Regions from separate parts of the Brevibacillus sp. FSL L8-0520 genome, predicted to be linked through region 2. Evidence: riboswitches for the same ligand, from Rfam matches in the RefSeq annotation. Region 2 holds a riboswitch; the other holds the start of a gene.
What was found. A riboswitch is a leader RNA that binds a small molecule or an ion and turns the genes downstream of it on or off. The one in region 2 is predicted to bind FMN.

Region 1 (7,360 bases), 2.3 Mb from region 2:
ATCGATAGAGACCGTGAAGGCAGTGCCTTGGCGATCCGTATTTGCTTCCACCATGGGAGCCAGCTTCAAGCGTTCCGCATGCTCTTGTGTGACAGGGACGCAGATCAAACCGCGTCCGTGCATTGCCATAAAATTGATCATCTCCGGCGTTGCCGCTTCGGCCAGGCAAACGAAATCGCCTTCATTCTCCCGATCCTCGTCATCCACGACGATGACAGGGCGGCCGCTTCGCAAAGCCTCAATCGCCTCTTCAATGGTATGAAACATCGTTGTTCCCTCCTTAAGCGAAGCCGTGTTCCTGCAAAAAAGCCAGGTTCAGGCCTGCTGGTGCTTTCTGTTGTTCGCCCGGAGTCCTGCCGCCAAGCAGCCTCTCCACGTATTTGGCGATCACATCCGTCTCCAGATTGACCGGATCGCCGACCTGTTTTTCCAGCAGATTGGTCTGCTTGAGCGTATGCGGAATGATCGAAACGGACAGGCTCTCCTCGTCAACGGCCACTACGGTCAAACTGATGCCGTCTACAGTGATCGAGCCGCGCGGCACTACGTAGCGAAGCAGGTGCGGTTTCGCCTGGATCGCAAATCGCACCGCATTGCTGTCCGTTTTTTTGGAGAGGATTTTTCCTGTGCCGTCTACGTGGCCCAAGACCAGATGGCCGCCGAGACGATCTCCGAGCTGCAGCGCCCGCTCCAGGTTGACACGCATCCCCGGCTTCAGGCTGGACAGGGCCGTCACCCGCCACGTTTCCGGCATGACATCTGCCTGAAAGCGGTTCGCGGAAAACGAGGTGACCGTCAGACAAACGCCGTTGACAGCGATGCTGTCACCCAGGCGAACATCCTCCAAAACGGCCGCGGCCCGTATCGTCAGCTTGCTGGACCGCTCGGTGACCGCAATGGAATCTACTGTACCTACTTCTTCAATCAATCCGGTAAACACGGCTTCCCCTCCTATCATTTGCAGCCCGCATTCCTGCGCGTTTCGCTATTCGCTGGCTCCATCCGGCCATACCGGATAGCCGGTAATGCAAAGATCGCTTCCTCCGATCGGCTCGACATCCACGTCCGCCAGAGAGATGGCTTCCCCCATATGAGCTGCGCCCAGTCCCCCGTAGGGAGCAGGCGCCCCCTGTCCGCCGATCAGCTTGTAGGAGAGAAAATGCACGACCTTTTGAATGGCCCGTGCCTGCAAAAAAGAGCCGTTGACCGCCGCTCCGCCTTCGACAAACAGAGAAGTGATCCCTCTTTCCCCCAGCACCGCAAGCACCTGCTCGACTGTTACGCGCCCTTCCAGTCTCACAATCTCGGCCCCGTGGCTCTCGAGCTCTTTTTGCCTGCCGATGGGTGCGTCATCCGCTGTGAAAACGAGCGTCGGCGCCTTGCCGTCCCGTATCACGCGGGCTTCCGAAGGGGTCCGCAGCTGGTTGTCGAGAATGACACGAAGCGGCTGCTTTCCCCTGGCTATTCCCTGTTGGCGGGCCGTGAGCTCAGGGTCGTCCGCGAGCACTGTCTGAACCCCAACCAAAATAGCATCGTGCTCTCGCCGTAGCTGATGGACCTGCTGGCGGGCCTCTTCACCCGTAATCCAGCGGCTGTGCCCCGTATGCGTAGCGATTTTCCCATCCAGCGAAGCTGCCGTTTTGACGGTCACAAACGGTGTTTTCGTCGTGATGAAATGGAAAAAGACTTCGTTTGCCTTCTTCGCCTGTGCTTCTCCCACTCCCACTGTTACTTCCACACCCGCCTGTCTGAGGCGAGCGATTCCTGTACCGGCGACAAGCGGATTCGGGTCCGCCACTGCAACCACTACTCGCTTGATGCCGGCTTCAATGATCGCATTCACACAAGGAGGGGTTCTCCCATGATGACTGCAAGGTTCCAATGTGACGTAAAGCACGGCATCTTTCGCATGCTCACCAGCCATCCGCAGTGCATGCACCTCGGCATGTGGTTCACCCGCTTTTACGTGAGCGCCCATCCCCACGACTGCTCCGTCCCGGACGACAACGGCTCCCACTACCGGATTGGGACTGGTTTGTCCTCTTGTCGCCCTCGCCAAGTCCAGTGCCAACGCCATATACGACAAGTCATTTCCTGACATGAGTTCCTCTCCTCCCCAATGAAAAATGCCCTCGAAGCACGCTTCAGGGCATTGGGAAAGAAGCCTCTCGTTTTTCTGTTTTTTCACAGAGAAACGAAGGCCACATGCACCTTCTCCCATCCGGACTGTAACCGTCGGCCTTGGATTTTCACCAAGTCAGTCGCTCATGGCTTCAGCCATGGGCGAGTCGCGGGCTCAGACGCTGCTTTCGTCATTACCGCCGGTCAGGAATTTCACCCTGCCCTGAAGGTCATCTATTCAGTTGCTGCCGAGCCGCCAGCCCGCAATCACGAGCCAGGAGACTACCAAGGCATGTCTCCTACTTCCTGTCGCGCGAGTCGCCATCACCCTTTCCCAATAAAAAATGCCCTTGAACAAGTTTCAGGGCATAGAAGAAGAAGCCTTTGGTGCTCGGTTTTTTAAACAAAGCCAAAGACTATAGCCACCTTCTCCCATCCGGACTTTACCGTCGGCCTTGGATTTTCACCAAGTCAGTCGCTCACGAAATATCTTTCATGGGCGAGTCGCGGGCTCGGACGTGCGTTCGTCATCACCGCCGGTCGGGAATTTCACCCTACCCTGAAGGTTGGATAATCAGTTGCTTGCATTATAACACGTTTTTTTACAAGCACTACACTTTTTTATTGGAAGTCGGCAGTTTCCCTCCTGTCGGCAACTACCGCTTTGTCATCCATGGTCGCAAGGCAAAAGCAAGCCAGCGCAAAGCATTGAAAGATTTGCCCTGCAAAATGCTCTCTCCCCACCTGCTTCCCAAGACAGGGACGATTCTGTCCAAATCCTCATTGTCCAGCCTCTCCACTGCCCTGCGTAAAACCAGTGAATTCTCGTAACTGCGCCGTAAAGGCTGCGTCAATTCTTCATAAGCGCCCTTGCCGCATATATCATACGCTGCATATATGCCTGTCAACAGCGCCGTGAATTGGCCAAATCCCAAGAAGGGCATCAGTGCGCCAAAGCAGTTTCCGACAAAAAACGTATTGCCAATCCTCGCCCTGCGGCAGATGCCGATCGGGTATCCGGTCACATGAAAGTGACTGGTAATCCTGAGCGGCTGACGCAGGTCCCGGCAAACCCGCTCGTAAAATAAACCCCAGCGCTCGTCGACATCAAGCCGGTCATTCTCTGGATAGTCGGGGTAGGCCATGACCAGGTTCGCTTCCGTGTCCGAAAGCGGGAGCAAATAGCCGTATCCCTTTTCCATATAGCTGTAATCCAGCCATGCACAAGGCGTGTACCTGTCAAAGTCTCCGGTTACCATTGCACCTTTTAGCGACACGGTCAGGTCTGTCCGGAAGTTATGCATTTTCCTTGTGTACTCCCCGTCTCCTGTGGCGACTACTACGTGCGTGTACTCCATCAGCAATTCCTCGTATGTCGCTTTGGACCGGTACTGGATGGCACTTTTTACCTGCCGGCCGAGCTGCCTTTCAAAAGCGTGCTCATGTCTGCCGCGGTAATTGATAAATCCCAGACTTCCTTCGATTTCCGCCTTTTGGCTCTGCGAGAACACCAGCAGCCTTTGGATGCTCGCAGTCGGCTTGAGGTAAATGCCGTTTTTCTCCGCGAAAAAGGCAACCGGATCCGTAATCGGCTTTTGCAAAATGGAGAGCATGGATTCAGCGTTCACAAAGCGGTCGCCTAACCGCTCCCTCACTTCGAAAACGGCGGGCGATATTCCGTGTTTTTCAAGTGTGATCGCGCAGGCCAAGCCTGACAGACCGGCGCCCATAATCGCAACCTTCACGCTTTCATCATCCGTTCGTCTGTTTTCCTAACATTCTTGACGAACCGACACCTTTTATTCCCTCTATCAGTTTCCTCCCTGGAATCTTCCTCCTCCATGTTTTGGAAATGCCCAAACGAGCACTCCCCGAAGCAACGGGAACGTGCTCGTTTTTGTAGCAGCCGCCTGTTTGGCTCTTTTACGGCTGCCTGGATACGTCTTCCGGTCTGGGCACATCCGGCTTTCCTTCCGGATTGTTGTACAAGTACTGAGGCACATCGCCAATGATCAGCGAATGGGTAATGGGAATCTTCGTCGTGATCGTCTTCTGGTCGGTGGCAAAAGGAATCACGATGCGCAAGTCCACTTCAACAAAAATGTAGACGGTTGCCAGGACCATATTGATGCCGGCCTCGGTCAATTCCGTCTCCAGCTTCGTCTTGACAGATCCGATCGGCACAAACGTCACCGGCAGATCCGGACCCATTTGCGCCAAAAAACTGCTGCCTGTCGCCAGCCCCAAAGGGATATAGCGGTCTACCTTTTCCTCTTCAAACTCCCTCAGCCGGTTCTGTACGCGGGAGGTGGTCTCCCCTACGATCCGGGCATACTCCTTGAAGTTGAACTGGTACGCCTGGATTCTCCCCTGATTGTCTTTTTCAATTTTGACGATCTGGTTGAAATCTACCCCTTGCTGGGCAATCCGCTTGGTGACCGCATCTGTAATCGCTTGTTTGGCCAACTGCTCGGCTTTTTGGGTTGCGAGAATCTTCAGCGTCGGTTCCAGGCGTTTTTCGATAAAAAACAAAAATTGAATGCTCATCGCCAAAAAAATGACCAGTGCGATAAAAAACGCTTTCGAACGAGAAAGCGGGTTCCTCCACCGCCGACGGGGTCGAAACACGGCCACGCCCGTCACCTCCCAGTTGGTACATCCTATGGCTGGGAGGCGCAAAAAATACGTAACCAAAAAGGAGTTATGACGGAATTTCGTATACATCCAGCGCGGCTTGCAGAGCTTCTCCGCGATGAACCTTCGCTCCCATGCGGATCAGCACCGCCTCAAGACCTGCCAACACGTGCAGGACATTCTTTTTCCGGCAACTGAAGCCCATCGTGCCGATGCGCCAGCATGCCCAGGTCAAAGTAGTTGCTGCGGATCCTCCGCTCTGACGGCTCAGAGAGATTCCCCGCCAGCCCGCGCTCCACGCTTTTTCTTTCCTGGATAATTCGCTCAGCCCGCTCATTGTAGGTGATCGGAGCCATTCCAGCGGGAACGGACAAGCACTTTTGCGTTCCGCCGACGACCGCATCGAGCATCCACCCGTCCGTATCGACAGGCGATCCCCCGAGCGTAGCCACAGCGTCTACCACGAGCAGCGCCTCCCGCTCTCGGCACGCATGTCCGACCCGGGCTAGCGGCTGCATGCAGCCGGTCGAGGTTTCGCCGTGCACGATCGCTACAATTTTCGGGCGGACGCGGTCCATTTCCCTGATGATCTTCTCTTCATCAAACACTTCGCCCCACGGCGCTTCCATGGTGTGCACCTCCGCACCTGAACGCTGGGCAATCTCCGTCAGAAGATGGCCAAATCGACCGTAGATGGGAACGAGCACTTTGTCGCCCGGTTCGATCAGGCTGCACAGCACGGCCTCAAGCCCCGAGCGGGAAGTCCCGTCGATCGGATACGCCCACTGATTGCGAGTGCAGAACAATTCTCGCAGCATTTCCATCACGCGATTCATCATATCGGTAAATTCGGGATCAAACTGCCCCAGTACAGGAGTTGCCATAACCCTCAATACCCGCGGGTCTACCTCAACCGGACCCGGAGTCATGATCGTGCGAAGCGACGGGTTTACTTCCTTCCATCTGCTCACTTGTTTACCCTCCTCGGCTTTTCTATTGTTCCTATTGTTTTTCGTTTTGCCGTCTGTTTCCCCTGCATAGCAAAAACCCTCTGAACCAATAAGGTACAGAGGATTTCTGCTCGTTCTATTTCACGCCGTCGATAAACCCGAGCGACAGCCACGGGAAGACAGCGAGCAGCACAATGAACAAAACCATGATAACCGCATACGGCGCGGCGCCCCGAACGATTGTGGATATCGGCGACGACGGGTCTACGCCTTTGAGCACGAACAGGTTGAGTCCGACCGGCGGCGTAATCAACGCCAGCTCCATGTTGACGACCATGATGATGGCAAACCAGATCGGGTCGAATCCCAGCGCTGTGATGATCGGATACAGGATCGGCAGCGTAATGACGAGAATGGATACCGTCTCCAAAAAGCAGCCCAGAACGAGCAGCAGGATATTGATGAGAATGAAGACGACCCATTTGGAAACAGGCAGGCTTGTCGCCATTTCGGTCATGGCCTGCGGGATTTGCAGCGATGTCAGGATAAAGCCGAACAGCATCGCCCCCACGATGATAAACAAAATCATCGCATTGGTTGCCACCGTCGAGAGCAATATTTTCTTGATGTTGTCCCAGGACAGGCTGCGATACACGAGTCCGGCTACGAGTGCGCTGAAGACGACACCGGCAGCAGCGGCTTCTGTCGGGGTAAAGATACCGGAGTAGATGCCGCCGATGATCAGTACCGGCATCATCAGCCCCCATATCGCTTTGCGTGTCCCTTGCCAGCGCTCTGCCCAGGTCGCTGGCGCCTCCTTGATGTGCCGCATTTTCCAGGAGGCGTATCCCATGAAGATCAGCAGCAGCAAGATCCCCGGAAGGACACCGGCGATGAACAGCTTTCCGACAGATTCGCCAGTGACTGAGCCGTAAATGATCATCGGCACGCTCGGCGGAATCAGGATACCCAAGGTTCCTCCCGCAGCGAGCAGGCCAAGCACCGCCTTTTTGTCATACCCGCGCGCCGTCATCTCGGGGATCGCCACCATCCCGATCGTGACCGCAGTCGCTACGCTGGAGCCGGAGATCGCAGCAAAAATTCCGCAGCACACCAGCGTCGCCAGGGCCAAGCCCCCGGGCAAATGACGCAGCCAGCGGCTTGCCATCTCATACAGCTCCTTGCCGACTCCGCTGAACAAAAGAATTTGACTCATCAGCACGTACATCGGCAAGGCGCTCATCGTAAAATCATCCAATGCCTTGTAGGCAATGATAGGGACTTGAGAAAGCCCGAGAGCCCCTCCGTTGAACCAGTACATGCCGATTGCCGCCAGTACCGCGAGAGTGAAGGCGACCGGCACCCCTACCAGCATCAGCGAGGCCATTCCTCCCGCAAAAAACAATCCCATTACGCCTCGCCTCCTTCCTGTCCGCGAATGTAGTCAACCAGTTGCAAGAGGAAGGCGAGACCGAGCAGCACGCCGCCGATGGGCAGCAGCATTTCCGGAATGTACATCGGGATTTGAAGCAGGGAAGCGGAGGTGAATCCCAGCTCCATCGACTGTTGGACATGCTCCCAGCTCAAATAGCAAAACACCAGGCTGAACAAAAGACCGATCAGGGCCGATGCGATCAGCATCCAGCGGCGCACGG
Region 2 (7,360 bases):
AAGCCGGCATTTCGATGGGGATTGTCACAGGAAAGGGCAGACGAAGCGCAGATATCTCTCTGAAAGAGTGGGGGCTTGCCCCTTATTTTGATGTGGTGATCGCCGGGGATGAGGTGACAAATCCGAAGCCCGATCCGGAGGGGATTTTGCTTGCGATGGAGCAGCTTGGTGCAACGCCCGAACAGACCATCTACGTCGGCGACAGCAACGCGGATATTATAGCCGGGAAGGCTGCCGGACTGGTGACAGTAGGAGTCACCTGGCTTCCGGTCACGCAAAAAACGGGAGGCTTTCAGCCGGAACCGGATTACGAGTTTACGGATACGGATGCGTTTGCGGAATGGGTATTGGGGCGTCAAAAATAAGACGCCCCCTTTTTCATTTCGTATTTGTTGGTCTAGCTTGGCCGTAAGCGTTCTTTCGTCGGGTTTGATTTTGGCCTGATGGCCTTGCCTTAGTAAGCCCGGGCAAACCAGACCGTGTGCATCGCCTCTTTGCCGCAGCAGATGCATGCGGATTTTTGTGCAGGCGGCTCGAACGGGATGTTGCGGGAGGTGAACTTGGTCTCTTCCTTTACCTTTGCTTCGCAGCCATTGTCGCCGCACCAGCCCGCAAGCACCCAACCCGCGATGCCGTTTTCTTTCTCGGCGGTCTCCGCGTGCTGCTTCAATTCTTCGAGCGTGTTGATCTCCAGATGCGAATGGGCATTGCGGAATTCGACTGCCCGCTGGTACATGTTTTGCTGGATTTCCTCAAGCAGGTTTACGACCGCCTCTACTGCATCCGCAAGCGGAGCCGTGATCTTTTCCCCGGTATCGCGGCGGGCCAGAATGACCTGACCGTTCTCGACATCGCGCGGACCGATTTCCAGACGGATCGGAACGCCGCGCATCTCCCATTCGTTGAATTTCCAGCCGGGAGTCTCCTCGCGCAGGTCAGCCCGGACCCGTACGCCTGCCGCTTTCAACTGATCAAAGAGCGGATCGAATGCTGCCATCACCCTTTCACGCAGCTTTGGCGGTCCAACCGGAATCATCACGACCTGCGTAGGCGCTACACGAGGCGGCAGCGACAGCCCCCGGTCGTCCCCGTGCACCATGATCATCGAGCCGATCAGGCGGGTAGAGGTCCCCCAGGATGTCGTATGCACGTATTTGAATTGATTGTCGCGGTCCAAGTACTTGATCTCGAAGCCCCGCGCAAATTTTTCTCCCAAATAGTGCGAGGTGCCGGCCTGTACGGCCTTGCCGTCCTTCATCATCGCTTCGATGGAGTAGGTGTCGACAGCTCCAGCAAACCTCTCGCTCGGCGTCTTTTGCCCCTTCCAGACCGGGATCGCGAGCAGTTCCTCCACGACCTCGGCGTAAATGTCCAGCATCTGCATCGTTTCCTGACGGGCTTCCTCCTCTGTGGCATGGGCGGTGTGTCCCTCCTGCCACAAAAATTCGGAGGTGCGCAGGAACGGCATCGTCCGCTTTTCCCAGCGGAATACATTTGCCCACTGATTGATGAGTACCGGCAAATCTCTGTAGCTTTGAATCCATTGACTGTACATATGGCCGATCATCGTCTCCGAGGTCGGCCGCAGCGCAAGGCGCTCCTCCAACTGTTCCCCCGCAGCTTCCGTAACCCATGGCAGTTCCGGGTTGAAGCCTTCTACGTGCTCTTTTTCCTTCTGAAAAAAGGATTCGGGAATCAGCATCGGAAAATAGGCATTGCGGTGGCCGGTTTCCTTGAACCGCTTGTCCATCGCCTCCTGGATCCGCTCCCACAGCTCAAATCCGTCCGGCTTGAAAACGATACAGCCGCGCACAGGCGTATAATCCATCAGATCCGCTTTTTTGATCGTGTCGATGTACCAGCGCGAAAAGTCTTCAGACTGCGGCGTGATTTCTTTGACAAATGCTTTTCCTTCTTTCAATGCCCTTCACTCCTTCATGAGCTTCTTTTCAAAAACGCAAAAAACCCCCATCCCAAAAAGGGACGGGGGAAACTCTCCCGCGGTACCACCCTGATTGACCGCTGCTGCCACAAGCATCTGCGATCCGCTCTGACCCGTTAACGGAGGGAATCCGGCATGGCTCGTCGCCAGCAGCTCCAGGATGGGGAGCAGGTACATTTGTGCATCGACCTTTCAGCCAAGGGCCGACTCTCTGCGCCACATTCGCTACCTGCGGGTCCTTTCACAGCCATTTTCGCCTGTTTCTTGGGCAATATGGTAGCAGACCCGCCGGGCAATGTCAATTTCTTGCATAAAGGCTGAGTCTCGGTGCCAGCTTCACGTAGAGCGGATAAGCGACTACGGAGACCATGATTCCTTTTATCAGGTTAAACGGCACGATGCCGTACAGGATCAAAGACCATACGCTCTCAGCCTGGAATTGCGCGACCAGCTGCTCCAGCGACACCTGATACAAAGCCGCATAGGCGGGCAGCAGGAAGTAGGCGTTGGCTACCGCCATGACAGCCGTCATCAGTACAGTACCGATAGCAAGACCGGCCATGAAGCTCATTTTCCCCTGTTTCATCCGCTGCAGCCAAACCGCTGCGACGATGAAGCTCGCACCCGCCACTACGTTGGCCAGCTCGCCGATCAAAAGGCCGTCCGTATTTTTAAACAGCATGTGCAGCGCATTCTTCATCACTTCGACGATAACGCCTGCCATTGGGCCGTAGAGCAAGGCGCCGATCAATCCGGGCAGCGTACTGAAATCGAGCTTCAAAAACGTAGGCATGAGCGGCACCTGAAATTCCAGGTACTGCAAGACAAATGCGACCGCCGCCAGCATGGGAATCGTCACCAGCCGCTGCGTCGCTTGCGATGTGGGAATCGCGGTTCCTTTCATCTGTACCATCTCCTCATTGGTTTCTTCCTTCTTGAGGAATGGCAACAGCATACACCCGGACGTGCCCGCGTTCGGTCCTTGCACAGCAAAAAGCCCTGAGAAACAACATCTCCTCAGGGCTTTGGCACACATGCAAAGACAACGAAACAGACCTGTGCTCTTAAAAAAGGGTACGTAAACAGAAGGGCCGAAAAGCGGCACCCAGCCCGTCGTGCAATACCCATGCACAAGCAAACAAGCACGCACAGCGTACGTACTGTCGTCATCCTTCTCCCATCCAGACTGTACTGTCGGCTCTGGATTTGCACCAGATCCTGCACTCCGGAAGCTTTCGCATCGCGGAGGCTCGCGGGCTTACGCGCTTTTGGCGCGATCACCGCCGGTCGGGAATTTCACCCTGCCCCGAAGGAATGTATGTGATTTTACATGGATATTATACAGTGCCGCACTCGGATTTGACAATGCTGGAAGTGTTCCCTGCTATGGTCGTTGCGAATCTCCTGCGTAGCTCCCATCGCTTTTGGGAAACCTGCCGCAAATTTCGGCTATCATTTGCGGAGCAAACATGATCAGCCAGGGGAACATAGCGAGGTAGAAAGAAAGCAATTTTTCCCAATACGACAAAAGCATGCAAAAACCCTCCCCCAAGACGGAGGAGGGTCAGGCAGCAAGCCGATTACGACCCTGCTCCGCTGTATTTGCGCACACCCCAGTTCCAGACGACCAGTCCGATGCTGAAAAAGACGATTCCCACGACGGGAGTAAACGCCGCATACGCGTACCACGTTTCCTTGCGGAGAAAATACGCCGCCGGATACACGCCGACAAAGGCAAAGGGCAGCACGTACGTGAGCACAAACCGGATTACCTTGTTGTACACGTCGACCGGGTAACGCCCATACTGCTGAATATTCCAGATCATCGGCGAAATCCCTGTCCGGGAATCGGAGAAAAAGCTGATGGCCGCAATGGCCGTGTAGACCCCGCCATAGATCAGCATGCCGCTGACGACGAGACCGACAAACAGGAACGGGTCGTACCACGTAAAGGACAAATCCAGCTGAATAGCCGCATAGCCCATAATGATCAAACCGGTGATGACGCCAAAAATCCGGTCCGGTGCGATCGACTCAAGACAGACCTGTGCGAGATTGTGCAGCGGCCTGGTCAGGACGCGGTCCATCTCTCCGCGAATAATGTACCGCTCGTTGAAATCCCAGAAGCCGAAAAACATCGAAAACAGCGCGTACGGGATGAGGAAAAAGCCGTAAATGAAAATAATCTCGTCGCGCGTCCAGTCATTGAGCAGCGGCACGTGCTGAAAGACGACGACGATAAACACGAGGTTGATCAGCTCATTGATCAGATTGGACACGAGCTCCCCGAAAAAATCAGTCCGGTACGCGAGACGCGTTTTGAAATACTGTCCCAAATAAGTGGCAAAAATGCCCAAGACATGCTTGATTTCACCCATTGCTTCTTATCCTCCCTGCACGACCAGCTTGGTCTGGGCTCTGCGCCACAAGACGAAGATCGGGATGAGAATGACCGCGACCCAAATCGCCTGGAATCCGATCATTTGCCACGCGCGGGACGCCGGTATAGCCCCGGTGAAGATGACGCTGGGATAATAGTTGATCGCCTGAAACGGCAGATATCCCATCAGCGTCTGGGCCCAGCCGGGGAAAAAGCTGATCGGCAGCACCAGGCCGGAAAGAAGGTCGACGACTACCCGCTTGGCCCGCATCATCCCGTCATTGCGGAAGAGGAAAAAGGTAACGAGACCGGTCAACAGATTCAACTGCGTGTTGATGACAAACGCGAACATCAGGCTGAGCAGATACATGCCCCACGCTTCGGGCGTGCTCGGGAATTGAAACGGAATGAACAGGCTGATCAGGAAAATGCCCGGCGCGGCGAAAAACAGCATGCGGAAAATCCCTTCGCCGAATGCCTGCGCCGTCTTGACCGAGAGATAATTGTAGGGGCGGATCATCTCGATCGCCACTTTTCCCTCCCGGACCTCCTGCGCCATCTCCATGTCGATGTTATTGAAATAAAACGCCCGCGACATCCAGGCGATGGCGACATACGCCGTCATCTGCTCTACCGAAAGACCGCCGAGCTGCTGCTGTCCGCCGTAAATCGCCCCCCAGAGGAAGTAGTACGCCCCGATGTTGATCGCGTAGATGATGATGCCGCTGTAGTAGTTGACGCGATACGCCAGCAAGGTCAGAAAGCGGATGCGGATCAGTTCCAGGTAAAGCTTACCCATGGCTGACTACCTCGCTGTCTGTAGAGTAGATATTGCGGACGATGTCCTCCGTGCTCGCTTCCATAATTTTGACGTCGCTGATGTCAAACGAGGCCATCACGGTGGACAGGACGAACGGCAGCATTTCCTGGCTGCGCGACACTTTTACGCGCAAAGCAAAGTCGTTTTCCCGAATGATCTCACAGGGCAGCTCGCCGAGGACAGTCCGCAGCTCTTCGGCTGACGTCCGCTTTTTGAACTGAAAGGCCACTTCCGTCCCATTTCCCCATTTTTCCTTCAGGTTTTCGAGCAGCCCGTCAAAAATAAGCTTGCCTTTGTCCATGACCAGCACTCTTTTGCACAGCGCTTCGATGTCGGTCACATCATGTGTGGTCAACAGAATCGTCATATGCTCGGTATCGTTTAAATTTCGCAAAAACTCGCGAATCTTTTGCTTTACGAGTACGTCCAGACCGACCGTAGGTTCATCCAGAAACAGCAGGCGAGGCTTGTGGATCAGCGCCGCCGCCACCTCACAGCGCATCCGCTGGCCGAGGCTCAGCTTGCGTACAGGCTGGCTGACGAACGAACCGATGTCGAGCTCCTCGATCAAACGGTCGAGCCAGCGCTGTCCTTCATGCTCTTCGACCTTGTAGACGCTTTTCAGCAGACGGAAGGACTCCAGCGGGGACAGGTCCCACCAAAGCTGCGAGCGCTGGCCAAACACGACGCCGATGGAGCGCACGTAGTCCTCCCGCTGTTTTTGCGGGATAAAGCCGTTGATGACGATCTCCCCGCCGCTCGGGTTCAGGATGCCCGTCAGCATTTTGATCGTGGTCGACTTCCCTGCCCCATTTTCTCCGATCAGGGCGAACATTTCCCCTTCTTCTACGGAAAAGGACAGGTCGTCGACCGCTTTGACCGTCTTGTATTCCCTGCTGAACAGGTCGCGAAACGCGCCTCCCAGACCGGCGCGGGCTTGATGAATGCGAAACTCCTTTTGCAAATGGTTGACTTGAATCATGATTAACCGCCCTTTTGTCGCTTTTGAGTAGGATTCCACTGCTTAGTGTATATGAGCAGGCTGATTTCTGCAAAAATCAATGTGCTGCCAACTGCAACCTTCAATCTAAAGCCTTGGAAGACCATACGGCTCAGTCGCAGGCTCGTTCTCGGGAAGGCAAATGACGACACCGGTTTTGTCATCGGCAGGCTTGAACCGCGGGTAGGCGATGCACTCCGGATCGCTTTTCTCCAACTGGACCAGTTCATCTGTATACGCCTGCAGCCCTTTTTCCAGGATGGGACAGACCGTTTTCTCCCAACCGATGCTCCCTTCTCCGCGCGCGGCCGGCCAGAACAGTCCATCTGTCAGCAGGAGCACTGCCTTCAGGCCGATCCGGTTGATCCTCCCGTACTCCAGAAAGTCTCCGCTGAGCGGCTCGCCGTTCAGCACGCCGTATCCTCCCGGCGTATTTGCCTGATAGCGGTTGTGAACGAGGATGTCGCGAACGCTTTCAATCAGTTCAGCCCTTGTGCTTAAGCCTTGGCGAATGCCTTCTTCCCACTTTTCCATCGCGGCTGCTTCCAGGTGATTTACCTGCAGATGAGTCAGGACGCGGATCGAATCGTCGGCATACACGGCAAAGATCATGCAGTCTCCCGTCTGGGCATAGTGAAGGTGTGTCCCATCGAGCTTCACTACGGCGGCGGCTGCACCCCACAAAGCTTCCTTTTGGCTCAAATCGATTTCTTCGGAGATCATATAATCCCGAAGGCGCTCGTTGGCTGCGAGCAGTACAGACGGCAAGTCGGCGTCTTTTCCGACAGCCGCCAGATGATCGTGAACGATCCGGGCCGCCATTGCCCCTCCACTCTGCCCGGTCCTGGTGACAAACGGCACCAAAGACGAAACTCCGTCAATCACGGCAAATATCTGCTGAGCCGTGTTTATCAAAAAACGATCCTCATTATTGCCGCTGTAACCGGGTATGGACAACGCTTCGACGTTCATTCGCCCTCTTCCCTTCCGCTCTTGTTTTTACAATCCGTCCAAGCCGGAACAAGTCGTTATCAAAGGCTGGCTTGGAAGCTGACAGGCTGAATTGTATCACTTTTCCAAATACGGTTCCAGCTGCAGCTCTGCCGATTACGCCAACCTTCAAGTGTGATAAGATGAGGATGGACTTATGGACGAAAAGAGGGAATGAACATGAACCGCGAAAAATCTGCCCGCCTGCATGAACAGGCGATGGACGTC

Region 1: another riboswitch for FMN. It lies ahead of ribD (bifunctional diaminohydroxyphosphoribosylaminopyrimidine deaminase/5-amino-6-(5-phosphoribosylamino)uracil reductase RibD); the one in region 2 lies ahead of NSQ24_RS06010 (ECF transporter S component).

The regions. Positions count from the first base shown of each region.
Region 1 covers NZ_CP150171.1:4,276,419-4,283,778, forward strand. Annotated here, with positions in the region: gene NSQ24_RS21120 (bifunctional 3,4-dihydroxy-2-butanone-4-phosphate synthase/GTP cyclohydrolase II) at 1-267, opposite strand, end outside; gene NSQ24_RS21125 (riboflavin synthase) at 281-940, opposite strand; gene ribD (bifunctional diaminohydroxyphosphoribosylaminopyrimidine deaminase/5-amino-6-(5-phosphoribosylamino)uracil reductase RibD) at 986-2,101, opposite strand; FMN riboswitch at 2,206-2,356, opposite strand; FMN riboswitch at 2,542-2,692, opposite strand; gene NSQ24_RS21135 (NAD(P)/FAD-dependent oxidoreductase) at 2,778-3,866, opposite strand; gene yunB (sporulation protein YunB) at 4,045-4,764, opposite strand; partial or broken gene NSQ24_RS21145 (aminotransferase class V-fold PLP-dependent enzyme) at 4,823-5,684, opposite strand; gene NSQ24_RS21150 (TRAP transporter large permease subunit) at 5,842-7,116, opposite strand; gene NSQ24_RS21155 (TRAP transporter small permease) at 7,116-7,360, opposite strand, start outside.
Region 2 covers NZ_CP150171.1:1,152,097-1,159,456, reverse strand. Annotated here, with positions in the region: gene NSQ24_RS06020 (HAD-IA family hydrolase) at 1-365, shown strand, start outside; gene proS (proline--tRNA ligase) at 455-1,921, opposite strand; gene NSQ24_RS06010 (ECF transporter S component) at 2,241-2,846, opposite strand; FMN riboswitch at 3,108-3,260, opposite strand; gene NSQ24_RS06005 (ABC-2 family transporter protein) at 3,523-4,320, opposite strand; gene NSQ24_RS06000 (ABC-2 family transporter protein) at 4,327-5,121, opposite strand; gene NSQ24_RS05995 (ATP-binding cassette domain-containing protein) at 5,114-6,124, opposite strand; gene NSQ24_RS05990 (PP2C family serine/threonine-protein phosphatase) at 6,230-7,114, opposite strand; gene NSQ24_RS05985 (glutamate-1-semialdehyde 2,1-aminomutase) at 7,313-7,360, shown strand, end outside.